DNA from 2 places in the Glutamicibacter sp. 2E12 genome. Region 2 is predicted to be linked to the other one. Evidence: riboswitches for the same ligand, from Rfam matches in the RefSeq annotation. Region 2 holds a riboswitch; the other holds the start of a gene.
The links. A riboswitch is a leader RNA that binds a small molecule or an ion and turns the genes downstream of it on or off. The one in region 2 is predicted to bind S-adenosylmethionine.
Positions count from the first base shown of each region.

Region 1: it holds a riboswitch for S-adenosylmethionine, as region 2 does, so the genes downstream of both, ACP3TE_RS03785 (O-acetylhomoserine aminocarboxypropyltransferase/cysteine synthase family protein) here and ACP3TE_RS05925 (O-acetylhomoserine aminocarboxypropyltransferase/cysteine synthase family protein) in region 2, are expected to answer to the same signal.

Region 1 is NZ_CP188297.1:831,487-839,036, reverse strand. Features, by position in the region: gene ACP3TE_RS03810 (hypothetical protein) at 255-782, opposite strand; gene ACP3TE_RS03805 (flavin reductase family protein) at 1,435-1,983, opposite strand; gene ACP3TE_RS03800 (methionine synthase) at 1,970-3,010, opposite strand; gene ACP3TE_RS03795 (DUF1852 domain-containing protein) at 3,029-4,021, opposite strand; gene ACP3TE_RS03790 (LysR family transcriptional regulator) at 4,145-5,086, shown strand; SAM riboswitch class I at 5,319-5,409, shown strand; gene ACP3TE_RS03785 (O-acetylhomoserine aminocarboxypropyltransferase/cysteine synthase family protein) at 5,498-6,811, shown strand; gene ACP3TE_RS03780 (cystathionine gamma-synthase) at 6,808-7,550, shown strand, end outside.
Region 2 is NZ_CP188297.1:1,277,841-1,285,390, forward strand. Features, by position in the region: gene katG (catalase/peroxidase HPI) at 6-2,189, shown strand; gene ACP3TE_RS05910 (methylated-DNA--[protein]-cysteine S-methyltransferase) at 2,288-2,917, opposite strand; gene ACP3TE_RS05915 (RNA polymerase sigma factor) at 2,914-3,411, opposite strand; gene ACP3TE_RS05920 (histidine phosphatase family protein) at 3,528-4,088, opposite strand; SAM riboswitch class I at 4,200-4,294, shown strand; gene ACP3TE_RS05925 (O-acetylhomoserine aminocarboxypropyltransferase/cysteine synthase family protein) at 4,410-5,783, shown strand; gene ACP3TE_RS05930 (CoA-binding protein) at 5,783-6,277, shown strand; partial or broken gene ACP3TE_RS05935 (IS3 family transposase) at 6,742-7,550, opposite strand, start outside.

The sequences.
Region 1 (7,550 bases), 450 kb from region 2:
AGTTGTGAGTAATCTAATCGCTTCCATGGCAAATGGTGAAGTTTCAGATACGCATCGCATTGTTTCTCAACTACTTTTTGGCGTAGTGCTATCCTGAGTGGAGGCCGGCAGGCTGGCGATGCCTTCAACGCTTGGGCCAATGGTTTGGTTCGGAAACAATACTGTCTTTGACGTGCCATCTCTAGCTGAGCAATTGTGGCTTATGCGAATTAACAACAGCTAAATTTGCTCTACCGGATAGAATCCTGTGCCTGTTAGGACGGACCCACTTGCGATTCATCGATAAGCAAATCGATCTCTCGTGCTACCCGTGACGCGGTTCGAATGTATTCTAAGGCCGACTCCAGGCTGATGTCCCCTACCCCATGCGCAGCAGCATTTCGAAGTGTTGCCAGTTCCCTCACTGCGCTTTTCAATTGATTTGGTGCACCGCTGTCTCTCTGGAAAGCCCAGATCGCACTCTTGCGAAATTCATTCCATTCTGTAGTCCTGAGGTACCTTCTGACTTTCTGCTCTACTTCAAGGAAGGCGTCAATAACGCCTGCAGCTGGCTTTAACTTCGCGAGCTGCGTGGGGATGTCGTCTTGTGGTTGGGTAGTGATGAGTGCGGTATGACCAAAATTATCGACTTCCTTAGATAAATCTTCGACAGCCGAAGTGCTCCAAGACGCTTCAATCAATGGTGTCTTGAGGCGCTCCATATTTGGCATACGATCTTTAATGGAATCTAGGATACTCGCGACCCCTTTGCGGAATACTAAAAGTAAAAAAGCGAGGGTCACAGGCCAAGCAAGCGAAGCAACTAAAGAAGAAATGAGAACGAATAGATCAGGCCAGAGGGCAGGCGATAATGATGGTATCGGAATGAATATCACATGTAGAGCTTAGAATAATTCCGATTTATATGCATTTGTCGAATTCTCTGATCCATTTCAGTAGTAAAAGTGTCATTATTGTCGCCCATATTGGAGCTAGTCGTAGACTGTTGCAAGTCTCGTATTTTGTGACGAGTACTCAGACTGACGACCTATTTGCAGCGTATTGAGTTGGGGTTTCGGAATCTGACGCACTTTATCGCACGCTCGCCACTGGAAGAAGGTGGGTTTGGAGGGCATCTGAACTCTGAATCCTTAAGATCCCATAAACCCCTGTTCAATATGTCAACTAGGTCAATACTGCTCGGATGCCGTACTTGGTGTGGCATCTGTTAGTTACGGGCTCGTTAGCATACGCGCACGGGGCATCGAATTGTATGAAATAGTGCTGAATATCGTGCCGCCATTAGGAGGTCTGCTGTTTCGAACACTGTTCGTTCTCATAACTGATGCTCTTTCCCTATGGGCGTGAACAGACTGCCGTCCCATGCGGTTTAACGCCACCGGCAAAGTAGCCATCGAGTAAAACCTCATAGGAACATTAGCCTTGCGATCTAGCTCAGAGCGCGAGCTTGGAATGCTCATCGAGCTGATACCAGGCACGGTTGTGATAGACCAAACCGTCGCTGGGCTGGCCAGGTTCGCTGTCGCGTTCAATGTGCGACTGGAGCGCCCGGGCCACAAAAACCGTGGACGTGCCAGCCTGGACTCGCTCAATGGCCTCGCAACGAACCCAGGCCCGGACGCCATCAAATACCGGTTCGCCGGTGCTCAGCCTTGACCACGTTTGCTTCTGTGCGAAGCGATCGATGCCACTGGTTGCCCCTAATTTAGCCACCTCGATGTCATGCGCATCCAAACTGTGAACGACAAGAGAATTTGCTCGGGTGAGCACTTTGGCCGCCGAGGATAAGGCAGAAATCGAGAAGACGAGCAATGGCGGATCAACGCTGATCGATGCCACGGACGTTGCCGTGAGGGCAACAGGGCCGTCTCCGGCATCAGCGGTAATCAGGCTGACGCCGCCGGGGTGCCCGCGGAAGATCGCTTTGAAGTCTTCCGCGGGCAACGAAGGTGTCGCCGATTCTGTCACTTCAGACGCGGGCACCAACAAGCTCCTCGCGCAGGATGTCAGCCCCTGCGCTGAGTGCGCTGAGCTTGGCCAGGGCAACGTCGCGACGGAATGGAGCCATGCCGCAGTTGGTGCTGGCGATCAGCTTGTCCGCATCCACAAATTCGAGTGCGTTGCGCAGGGTCTGCGCCACTTCCTCGGGAGTCTCCACAGCATTATTGGCCACGTCGATAGCTCCGAGCATCACTCGCTTGCCGCGCACCAATTCGACGACCTCTAGCGGGACCTTCGAGTGGTGGGACTCCAGCGAAACAGTGTCGATGGAGGAAGCCTGCAACAGCGGGAAGGACTTCTCATAGTGGCGCCACTGGGCTCCGAGGGTGGCCTTCCAGTCATTGTTCGCCTTGATGCCGTAGCCGAAGCAGATGTGAACAACTGTCTCGGCTTTGAGCCCCTGGCAGGCGCGCTCCAGTGCGGCGATGCCCCAGTCGGCCACTTCGTCGAAGAAGACGTTGAAGGCAGGTTCGTCGAACTGGATGACGTCCACCCCGGCGGCTTCCAGCTCGCGGGCTTCTTGGTTCAGGATGGTCGCGAATTCCCAAGCCAGCTTTTCGCGGCTGCGGTAGTGCGCGTCGTACAAGGTATCAACCATGGTCATCGGGCCAGGTAGGGTCCACTTGATCTGCTTGTCGGTGCAGGAACGGAGGAACTTCGCGTCTTGGACAAAGACCGGCTTTTCACGTTCAACGGCACCGACGACGGTGGGGACACTGGCGTCGTAGCGGTTGCGGATGCGCACGGTCTCGCGTTTTTCGAAGTCGACGCCGCTCAGGTGCTCAATGAAGGTCGTGACAAAGTGCTGTCGGGACTGCTCGCCATCGGAAATGATGTCGATGCCGCGCTGAGTCTGTTCAAGAACCGCAGCACGCATGGCGTCCTGTTGGCCTTCGCGCAATTGCGCGCCTTCAAGCTTCCATGGTGACCAGAGCTTTTCAGGCTCGGCAAGCCATGAAGGCTTGGGCAGGCTGCCGACAATTGACGTGGGGATAAGCGGGGAAGTCATGGGATATCTTTCGGGATCTTAGGCGACAGGAGCCGGGTAGGAAGAAGACCACTGAGCGAGCAGCTCGCGATTCGGAATAATGAAATGCTCTTCGGTGAACTTCCCTTGGATCTTGCCTAGCTGGGTTCGTTCTTCGCGGTCATAAAAAACGCGGGTGGGGGAGAAATCCTGGGCGCCGAGACTCGGGTGGTACACAGCAGGCGCTCCTGAGTTGGCGTTGTAGATCTCGGGGCGGTAGATCTTCTGGAAGGTCTCCATGGTGCTGATCAGGCTGATCAGCTGCAGATTGGTGTAGTCGTTGAGCAGGTCACCGCGGAAGTAGAACGCCAGCGGTGCCACGGCACCTGGCGGCATGAAGTAGCGGACGCTCAAGCCCATTTTCCCGAAGTACGCATCGGTCAATGAATTTTCGTCCTGCTGGTATTCCAAACCGAGCACTGGATGGCTGTTGCCGGTGCGGAAATAGGTCTTGGAAGTCGAGACGCTGATGCAGATCACCGGCAGCTGGGCAAAACGTTCACGGTATGCCTGTGAGTTCAAAAAATGTTGGAAGAGCTGTCCATGGAGATCACCAAAATCTTCTGGCAGCACCGGAGCTCCGCTGTCATTACATGAGGCTGGAAGCACTACGCTGAAGTCGTAATCGCGGACATAAGAAGAAAAATTATTGCCGACTATTCCCTGGGTTCGAGTGCCTAGTAGTTTATCCACGATCGTGGTTTCAAGGACTTCTAAAAGGGGAAACTTCTGGTAGTTATTATCGGCAGTGAAATGCACATTGGCAGAAATGATTTCCAATTCCAGCGCATAGCGGTCTCCCTGGGGATTGTCCCAGTGAACCAGGGAATTGAAGCGGCGGTTGATCATTGTTAAAGCATTGTTCAGGTTCTCTTCGCGGCGCTCTCCACGCGCCAAATTGGCGAAGTTCGTGGTGGTGCGCGAATTTGTCGAAGGGGAGTAATTCTCGTCGAATTTAGTGGTGCTAATGCTGAAGGTCAACGCGTCTGCCATGATGGCCAATCTGTTTCTGAGGGGACCGTGGTGGGCCGAGGGGAAGTCGTTGCGTCAATCATGCAGGGTGATTCTTGATATCAGGTAACTCGATATAACTATGGATTGATATAGACTCTGGCTATGGTTCAGGGAACAAATGGCTTGACGCTGCAGCAGCTGCGCTATTTCGTGGCGGTAGCCTCCGAGGGGTCCATCTCGGCTGCCGCCGACTTGATTTACGTCGCGCAGCCCAGCATGTCGGCGGCGATGAAGGAGCTCGAATCGCGGGTGGGGCGCACCTTGCTGGTGCGCTCGGCCAGGGGAGTGACGCTCACCGCCGAAGGCGCAGAATTCCTGGGCTACGCCCGGCAGGTGCTCGAGCAGGTGGAGCTTCTTGAGCACCGCTACCTCGGCCGCCCTTCCGCCAGACGACTGCTGGGCGTCTCGACCCAGCACTACTCCTTTGCGGTGGATGCGTTTGTCCGGATGGTGCAGGCCAGTGGAGCCGAGGAATACCAGTTTTCGCTGCGCGAGACCCGCACCGAGCAGATCATCGAGGACGTGCGCACGCTGCGCAGCGACATCGGGATCCTGTACCGCAACGACTTCAACCGGAAGGTCATCGACAAGCTGCTGCGCGAATCGCGGCTGGTCTTCCACCCGCTGTTCCTGGCCGATCCGCACATTTTCATCTCGCGCAGCAACCCGCTGGCCACCCGTGACCAGGTCACCCTCGAAGACCTCGAAAACCTGCCCCGGCTGACCTTCGATCAAGGCGCGAACAACTCGTTCTACTTCGCCGAGGAAGTGCTCTCCACACGCTCCAGCCAGCGGGAAATCCAAGTCTCGGACCGTGCGACCATCTTCAACCTGATGATCGGCCTGGGAGGGTACACGATCTCCACCGGCATCATCAGCGACGAGCTGGATCCATCCATCGTTGCCATCCCGCTGGACATCGACGAGCGCATCGAGATCGGCTGGATCGATCACGCCGCGATCCCGCTCACCGACCAGGCTCAGCGCTACCTGCAAGAAGTCCGCGCAGTGGTGGCCAGCTTCGGGGTGGAAGTGCTCGGCTGAGCCGCCAACAGCGTAACCCCCGGTCATCGAGTGCCGCTCCATCGTCATAAACTTCCGGGAAAACCTTGAAAGTCTCGGGGTTTTTCTCATTTTGGTGCGTCATAAAGTGGCGCCAGCCACCGCGTCATCATGACAAGTGCACGACATATGAAGCTTGGCGGCCTTGTATGAAGCCGGCCGCCCGATAGCGCTTGCACCCCTCGCAGCCCATGGCCAACCATGGAAGAACAACAAACCATCAAGAGCGACTAAGAGATCTGGCTCGTTGACGTCGCAGCAACCATCGGGAAACCGAAAGGTGCTAATGCCAGGAACGATGGAGCAGTTCCGAACGCGTTTTTGCGCGTTGCGCTTCGTGTTGCCACACGACGCCAATCGGTGCACTCCCTCGCAGAGAATCGAGGAGGAGCTATGAGCCAAGGAACCGACGCGGTGCACGCAGGGTACCGCCCGAGCGGAGACTTCCGCCCGATGCTGCCGCCATTGCACAATTCTGCAGCCTACCAATTCCAATCGCATGCCGAAGCGATCGAGAAGTTCGCGCTGCGCCAGGCCGGCTTCACCTACTCGCGTACCGGCAACCCCACTGTCTCGATCCTCGAGCAGCGCGTGGCCGCGCTGGAAGGCGGGGCCCAGACGGTAGCCACCGCTACCGGCCAGTCCGCCGTCGCCCTGTCCCTGCTGGCCCTGACCCAGGGACCCAAGCACATCGTGGCTTCCTCCTCGCTCTACGGCGGCACCGTGGACCTGCTCACCGACACCTTCGCCGACTTCGGGATCCGCGTCAGCTTTGTCGACCAGGCCGATCCTTTGGCTTGGGCTGCGGCCATTGAGTCGGACACCCGGGCGTTCTTCCTGGAGTCGGTCTCCAACCCGCTGTGCACCGTGGCCGATATCCCGGCCATTGCGGCGATCGCCCACGAGCACAACATCCCGGTGGTAGTGGACAACACCCTGGCCACCCCGCTGAATGTGCGCCCGCTGGAACTCGGTGCCGACATCGTGGTGCACTCGGCCACCAAGGGCCTGGCCGGACACGGCTCGGTGCTCGGTGGGGTCGTGGTGGACTCGGGGAAATTCGACTTCTCCGATGCCGCCCGCTGGCCGCAGATCGCCGCCCCGCGGGTGCGTCTGAACAACACCTCGCTGCTTGAGCGCCACGGACCGGCCGCCTACGCAATGCTGGTGCGCTCCAAGTTCCTGCACGATCTGGGCCCGACCCTGGCCCCGGCCAGCGCCCAGGGAATCCTGGCCGGAATCGAAACCCTGCCGGTGCGCGCCGCCCACGTGCAGCGCAGCGTCACCAGGCTGATCGACGCGCTTGCCGAGTATCCGGGCATTGCCGCCATCCACCACCCCGCGCTGCCCGAGCACCCCAGCCACGAGCTGGCCCGGGCGCTGGCGCCGAAGGGCACCGGCTGCGTGCTGGCCATCGAGCTGGCCCACCCGGCCCTGGTTTCCCCGGTGATCGACGGGCTCAAGCTGATTTCCCTGGCCGCGAATGTGGGGGACACCCGCACCATGGTCTCCCACCCGGCGACCATGACGCACTGCCGGCTCTCGGAGCAGCAGCTGGCCGACGCCGGCCTGAACACCTCCACCCTGCGCCTGTCGGTCGGTCTGGAAGACCCCGCCGACCTGCTCGCAGATATCACCCAATCGCTGGATCTTGCATTGGCCGCAACCCAGGCCACCGCCGGCACCAAGGAAGTGAGTTTCGCATGAGCGGCTTCAACACCCTCGCCGTCCACGCCGGCCAGCACAAGGACCCGCACACCGGTGCGGTGATCCCGCCGATCTACCAGACCAGCACCTTCATCCAGGACGGCATCAACGTGCTGCGCGCCGGGCACGAATACTCGCGCGGCTCCAACCCGACCCGCAACGGGTTCGAATCCCAGCTCACCGCGCTGGAAGGCGGCGCCGCCGGCTTCTCCTTCGCTTCGGGGATCGCGGCCGAAGATGCGCTGCTGCGCGCGGTGCTTCAGCCGGGCGACCACATCGTGCTGGGCGCCGACGGCTACGGCGGCACCAACCGGCTGATCTCCAAGCTGCACGGCAAATGGGGGATCACCTCTTCGGCGGTGGACATCACCAACCTGGATGCGGTGCGCGCCGCGCTGCGCCCGAACACCGCGCTGCTCTGGGTGGAAACCCCGTCCAACCCGCTGCTGGGCATCGCCGACCTGGCCGGGTGGGCGGCCATCGCCCGCGAACACGGCGCCCTGCTGGTGGTGGACAACACCTTCGCCACCCCGTACCTGCAGCGGCCGCTGGATTTCGGCGCCCACGCAGTGGTCCATTCCACCACCAAGTACATTGGCGGGCACTCCGACGTGCTCGGTGGTGCGGTCATCGTGGCCGATCACCTGCACCGCGGGCAGAGCCTGGCCGAAGCCGTGGGCTACCAGCAGTTCGCCGGGGGAGCGGTCTCCGGTCCGCAGGATTCCTACCTGGCCGCCCG
Region 2 (7,550 bases):
AGCACATGTCTGAGATGACTGCAGGTCAGTGCCCAGTAGTTGGCGGCGCGGGTCGAATTCACCCTACCCAGGGCAATGCCAACACCGAATGGTGGCCGAATAAGCTGAATCTGAGGATTCTGGCCAAGAACCAGCAGGTTTCCAACCCGCTGGACGAGAACTTCGACTACATTGAAGCCTTCAATGCCCTCGACTTGTCGGCAGTAAAAGCCGACCTGACCGAAATCATGACCCAGTCGCACGACTGGTGGCCAGCAGACTTCGGCCACTACGGCCCGTTCTTCATCCGCATGGCTTGGCACTCCGCAGGCACCTACCGCTCGCACGACGGCCGTGGCGGCGGCGGCGCAGGCCAGCAGCGCTTCGCTCCGCTGAACTCGTGGCCTGACAACGTTTCGCTGGACAAGGCTCGCCGCCTGCTGTGGCCAGTGAAGAAGAAGTACGGCCAGTCGATTTCCTGGGCCGACCTTATCCTGCTGGCTGGCAATGTGGCTCTGGAAGACATGGGCTTCGAGACCTTCGGTTTCGCCGGCGGCCGCAAGGACGTTTGGGAAGCAGATGACGATGTCTACTGGGGCCCTGAAAAGGTCTGGCTGGACAGCGAACGCTACACCGGCAAGCGAGACCTGGATGCTCCTCTGGCAGCAGTGCAGATGGGCCTGATCTACGTGAATCCTGAGGGTCCTGACGGAAATCCGGATCCGCTGGCCTCGGCCGTAGACATCCGCGAAACCTTCCGCCGCATGGGCATGAACGACGAGGAGACCGTCGCGCTGATCGCCGGTGGCCACACCTTCGGCAAGACCCACGGCGCGCATGCCGATGACAAGATCGGCCCGGATCCAGAAGCAGCTCCGCTCGAAATGCAGGGACTGGGCTGGAAGAACGGCCACGGCACCGGCAAGGGCGCGGACACCGTCTCCTCGGGTCTTGAAGTCACCTGGACCTACCACCCAACCCGCTGGGACAACGAGTTCTTCCACATCCTCTTCGCCTACGAATGGGAACTGTTCGAATCCCCAGCAGGCGCCAAGCAGTGGCGCCCGGTCAACAATGGCGGAGCCGGCTTGGTCCAGCCTGCATTCGAGACCTTGGAACACCGCGAGCCACGCATGCTTACCAGCGACCTGGCCCTGCGCTTCGACCCGGTCTACGGCCCGATCTCCAAGAACTTCAAGGAGAACCCAGACCAGTTCGCAGACGCCTTCGCCCGCGCATGGTTCAAGCTGACCCACCGTGACATGGGCCCGAAGTCCCGCTACTTCGGCCCAGAGGTTCCTGCTGAGGACCTGCTCTGGCAGGATCCACTGCCAGCAGCTCCGCAGACCACCTTGGGTGCAACTGAAGTTGCCGCACTTAAAGCCCTGATCAACGATTCGGGACTGACCGTCCAGCAGCTGGTATCCACGGCTTGGAAGGCCGCTTCGACCTTCCGCAGCTCGGATAAGCGCGGCGGCGTCAACGGCGGCCGCATCCGCCTGGAACCACAGGTCTCCTGGAGCGTGAACCAGCCTGAACAGCTCAAGCCGGTAATTGCCAAGCTGGAAGAGATTGTTGACAACTTCAACGCCACTTCCGGGATCAAGGCTTCCTTCGCGGACGTCGTTGTCCTAGCCGGCAACGTCGGAGTCGAGCAGGCAGCCCTGGCAGCTGGCCAGCAGGTCGAGGTTCCATTCACCCCGGGCCGCGTAGACGCAACCCAGGAGCAAACCGACGTTGACCAGTTCGCATGGCTGGAACCAGTTTCCGACGGATTCCGCAACTACGACTCGGGCTTCGTCAAGCTGCCTAGCGAGTACTTGCTGATCGACCGCGCGAATCTGCTGGGCCTCTCGGCACCGGAAGCTACCGTACTGCTCGGTGGACTGCGCGTCATCGGCAATAACTGGGACGGCTCCAACTTGGGCGTCTTCACCGACACCCCAGGCGCGTTGACCAACGACTTCTTCGCGAACCTGCTGGAGCTGGGGTTGGAATGGACCCCGTCCGCTGACGAACAGACCTACACCACCACCGATGGCCGCTGGACCGGTAGCCGCGTGGATCTGGTCTTCGGTGCCAACTCCGAGCTGCGTGCACTGGCCGAGGTTTACGCTTCGGATGATGCCAAGGAGAAGTTCGTCAATGACTTCGCCTCCGCTTGGGCCAAGCTCATGGACGCAGATCGCTTCGAACTGCGCAGCAAGTAGCAGCTGCTGGGCTGCAAGCCCGTAGCAATTAGTGCTGGGCTGCTGCTTCCCGCAAGGGAGGCAGCAGCCCAGCACTTGTTTCATGCGGGAACTGCCCGTCAGAACAGCGTCGCGGCGCCGCTGGCGAAGTCCGGGTTCTCCAGCTTCAGCAGCTCGGACTTGGCTTCCAAGCCTCCCAGGTAGCCGCCCAATGAACCATCGGTGCGCAGCACCCGATGGCAGGGCAGCACGATGGGAATCGGGTTGGTGGCGCAGGCTGAACCGACGGCCCGCACCGCCTTCGGCTTGCCGATCTGCTGCGCCAGCTGGGCGTAGCTCAAGGTACGCCCGTAATCGATATGACCCAGTTCCAGCTGCACCTGGCGGCGGAACTCGGTGGAGAGCTGCAAGTCCACCGGAAGATCGAAGCCATGCCGTTGGCCCGCGAAATACTCATCCAGTTGCCGGACGGCACCATCCAAGCTCGACTTGTCGCGCAGGATCCGCGGGCTGAGCCTTTCCGAGAGCACCTCCAGAATCCGGTCATGGCCTTCGGATTCAAAAGCGACCCGCACCAGCCCGGCATCGGTACTGGCCAGCAGCAAGGCCCCCACGGGGCTATCGACCACGCGATAGGCAACATCAACAAGTTCCAGTGCACGGGCCCGTTCAACGAGCCGGCCCTGCAGCGAGTCGAGGATTTGCGCTTCAGCGGCCGTAGCCTGCTGCCGATAATTTTTTCCGTTCATGGCTGCTCCCGCCATAGTTCTTGGTCATCCATCCGGGCCCGCAGATTCTTGATCCCATCGGCCCCCGAACGCCGGGCGGCAGCTTCGGTGCCGGAAAGGATTCCGGCAATTTGCGCGTAGCTCATTCCGCCCAGGTAGCGGTAGGCCACCACCTGCCGCTGCTTGCCAGGAAGCTGGTTCACCTCATGCCACAGCTGCAGGTTTTCCAACTGCAGATCCGGCCGTTGGGCCGATGGGGCCAGGCTGTCCACGTCTTGGCCGACGAGGATTTCCGGCTTGTTCCTGCGCAACTCGTCAATGGCTTTATTCCGGGCAATACGCACTAGCCATGCCAGGACATTGGCGTCTTCAGGCAGTTGCGGGTACGCCTTGAGCGCGGCGAGGAACGTTTCGGACCAGGCGTCTTGCGCGCGGTGCTCATCAAGCAGGGCACGGCAAACGCGCAGGACGTTCAGTCCATAGTCCTGGACTATCCGCTCGAACGGTGCTTGCATGGCTCTCCTGGAATTCTTGCGCCTTCATGGCTTCTCACCATGTAAACGTACGAGGAGACCATTTTGTGAGGCGTGAACGAAAAAAAATTTACTTCTCGCAGAGACCCCATGGATTCCTAGAATGCCACCAGATCCAATTCGCTGGCGATCTGCTCAAGGCGGATCAAGTCCAAGTGGAGCATTTCGCCATTTTCCACGCCTTGGGGATCCGTGGTTCCGGCCAATGCGTCGCGGATGGTGCGCATGGTGGCCCCATGGCTGACAATCATGACCTTGCGCCCGGCATGCCTGCTGGCCAAGTCCAGCAGCGCTGGCACTGCACGGCTCAAGATCTGGGCACGCGGCTCACGCAGGTCCTTGGCAGCAGCCGATTCCGCTTCGCTGACCTCGGCCATGATCCGGCCTTCCAGCGGGCCGAAGCCGCGTTCAATGAGTTCCGGAACAGCGTTCCCCGTCTCAGCCCCGATCTGCTGGGCAATCAGCGCGGCAGTTTCCTGGGCACGTTCCAAGGGTGAAGCAAGTACCAGCGACCAATTCTGGCCGATGAGCCTGCGTCCGACCTCGCGAGCCTGTTCGCGCCCGGTATCGTTCAACGGAATATCGGTTCGTCCCTGCAAGCGTCCTGCAAGGTTCCAGTCTGTCTGCCCGTGTCGAACCAATGCCAGAGAAGTATCCATGAATCCAGCCTAACCGGGGCAACAGGTATCGAAGAATCTCCGATATCAGCTCCAATACGCAACGTTACGACTCATAGTTGGGTCACGAACGGTCATGTTGCGAAGATTATTACACCATCCCGAGCGGCTGAGAGATCTGGTTCGATGACGCCGCAGCAACCTGCCACATCCGGTGGATACGGTGCTACCGCCAGAAACGATGCAGCCGCTTACCCGTTGGACCACGGCAGGAAGCGACATTGATTCCGGGATTCCTGCCTCGATCGCGGCCCGCCCTGCGGTGCACGCGAAACCCCAGTCGACAAGGAGTCGTAAGCCACCATGGCAGATCACAAGTTTGGTTTCCGCACCCGCGCATTGCATGCCGGAGGCACCCCCGATGCCGAGCACGGCTCACGCGCAGTGCCGATCTACCAGACCACTTCGTTCGTTTTCAAGGACGCTGACGATGCGGCCAACCTCTTTGCCCTGCAAAAGTACGGCAACATCTACTCGCGTATCGGCAACCCGACCGTGGCGGCTTTCGAAGAGCGCATGGCTTCGCTGGAAGGCGGCATCGGAGCGGTAGCCACCGGCTCGGGCATGGCCGCGGAATTCGTCACCTTCGCGGCCTTGGCCCAGGCAGGCGACCACATCGTGGCATCCTCCAAGCTCTATGGCGGCACCATCACCCAGCTGGATGTCTCGCTGCGCCGCTTCGGCATCAACACCACTTTCATCGACTCCAATGATCCCGCCGACTTCGAAGCGGCGATCCAGGAGAACACCAAGGCCGTCTACACCGAAGTTGTGGCCAACCCGTCCGGCGACATCGCTGACCTGAAGGGCCTGGCCGAGGTGGCGCACCGCCACAATCTCCCGCTGGTGGTCGATTCGACGCTCACTCCCCCGTACATCCTGCGCCCTATCGAGCACGGCGCGGACATCGTGATCCACTCGGCTACCAAGTTCATCGGCGGGCACGGCACCACCCTGGGCGGCGTGGTCATCGAGTCGGGCAAGTTCAACTGGGGCAACGGCAAGTTCCCCACCATGACCGAACCGGTAGCCAGCTACGGCAACGTCTCCTGGTGGGACAACTTCGGCGAGTACGGCTTCCTGACCAAGCTGCGCAGCGAGCAGCTGCGCGACTTCGGACCGGCCCTGCCGGCCCAGTCCGCATTCCAGCTGCTCCAGGGCCTGGAGACCTTGCCGCAGCGCATGGACAACCACCTGTCCAATGCGAAGCAGGTCGCGGCCTGGTTGCAGGCCGATGAGCGCGTGACCTACGTGAACTACGCGGGCCTGGAGTCCCACCCGCAGCACGCGCAGGCCAAGGAGCTGCTGCCCATGGGCGTCGGCTCGGTCTTCAGCTTCGGGGTCAAGGGCGGGCGCGAAGCCGGCTCGAAGTTCATCGAGGCCCTGCAGCTGGCCAGCCACCTGGCCAACATCGGCGATGCCCGCACCCTGGTGCTGCACCCGGCCTCCACCACCCACCAGCAGCTGAGCGCCGAGCAGCTGGTCTCCGCGGGCGTGCCAGAAGATTTGATCCGACTGTCGGTAGGGCTGGAAGATGTCGAGGATATTCTCTGGGATCTGGACCAGGCGCTGGCCGCTTCGCAGGAAGTGATTGCCGGTTCCGCCGCAGGGTTCGAGGCACCGGCCTATGACGGTTCCGCCTGCGCATTGCCAACCGCTTCGAAGGGAGCAATCTAATGGCTGCCGTTGAAACCACTTGGGAAGGCCCGGGAGCCGCACAGCGCCTGGAGATCCTGCGCGACACCAAGTCCATCGCCATTGTCGGCGCCTCGAACAAGCCATCGCGCGCCAGCTATTTCGTGGCTACCTACCTGCTCTCCTCCTCCAAGTACAAGGTGTACTTCATCAACCCGGTACTCGATGAGATCCTGGGCCAGCCGGTGTACAAGTCGCTGGCCGATCTGCCGGAAACCCCGGATCTGGTGGAGGTCTTCCGCAAGCACGATGACCTGCCTACCGTGTTGGACGAGGCTCTGGCCGTAGGCGCGAAAACACTGTGGCTGCAGCTGGGATCCTGGCACGAGGAAGTGGCCCAGCGCGCCGAGGCCGCGGGCATGAATGTGGTCATGGACCGCTGCGTGAAGATCGAGCACGCGCGCTTCCACGGCGGCCTGCGCCTGGCTGGATTCAACACCGGCGTGATTTCTTCCAAGCGCCAGGTACTTGCCTAGGGAGTCCAAGATTCCAGGAAATGGGTGCATGCAACATTGCGTTGCATGCACCCATTTTTCTGCGGCAATTCCCCGGAATCGGCCGGTTTGGTCAACGACGCTGAACTTTTGCACGGAGCATTCCGAAGGAAGAACAAGACCTCTAACGAACCATGGTCGACGCAATTGGCCCACGGCATGCCGTGGGTGTGGCCCCGAAGTGCTCGACGCGTTCAATCACAGATCGAAAAATCTGCAAACCACAGCACTGCAACGCAAGGCCAAACGACCCAAACCCTAAAACAGGCAGAGAGAATCGATTTCGATTCGCTACGAGCGCGAACGAAAGAAGAAAAATCCCGCCCGCACTGCTATATGAAAACTCAATTCCCCTGGCCCGAGAACATTCCAGCATCTCGCAATAGCATTGCGCCTGAGCTGGTCAAGTTTTTGGGACACGAACTTTGATCTTTTTGTACATTTCCTCAAGCCGTCAAAGCTAGAGGATCCCTTTCCTGATATGAGTCCAGAACCGCCTGGGGCTAACTCCGCCATTTGCCGTATACGGGCGCTTCCGGTTGTACCAAACCGCGATGCACTCCTTCACTGCGGCACACGCAGCCACCCTGCTGCTGAAGAACCTGTGGTGGAACATTTCCTTCTTGGTCGTCCAGAAGGCTGACTCGGCGACGGAATTATCCCAGGGACACCCCGGCGCGTCCCGTCGACTACCGCACCCTGTGCGCAGCACACCACCTCTGGAACGCGCCGAGGTACATTGGGGCCTCGGTCTGAATGGAACACACTACCAAACTGGATGAACGCCTGCGACGCAGCAAGCCCCCTCGAGTCAATGGCCAACTACGTTTACATGTTCTTACCCATTGACCAGCCCACGATCTGTCGCGAATTCAAATCGATCACCGTCGCCAAATACAACCAGCCTTCACCGGCGCGCAGGCAGGCAATATCGCCTAACAGTTTCGCCGCAAGCCGCGAGGAGCGGAAGTCAGGCATGCCGAGATTGTCGACCCTATGGTTTTCTATACGCACCGTCCGGGATTGGCGCTCACGCACGGTCGTGGTTTTGAAGGCGCTCATCCGCCTGGCCCGGATTCTCAGCTCTTTCATGAGCGACATCACCGTGGATGTCGAGATGTCTTCCTCATGGTTTTTGCGGATCAAATCCACTAATTGTCCGCCACCGGCGACCTGGTTGGACGCCTCACACTCGTCCTGGAGCAGTTTCGTGCGGTGTGCTCGCAGGACTTAGGCTTCGCTCAGCTCTTGGCAG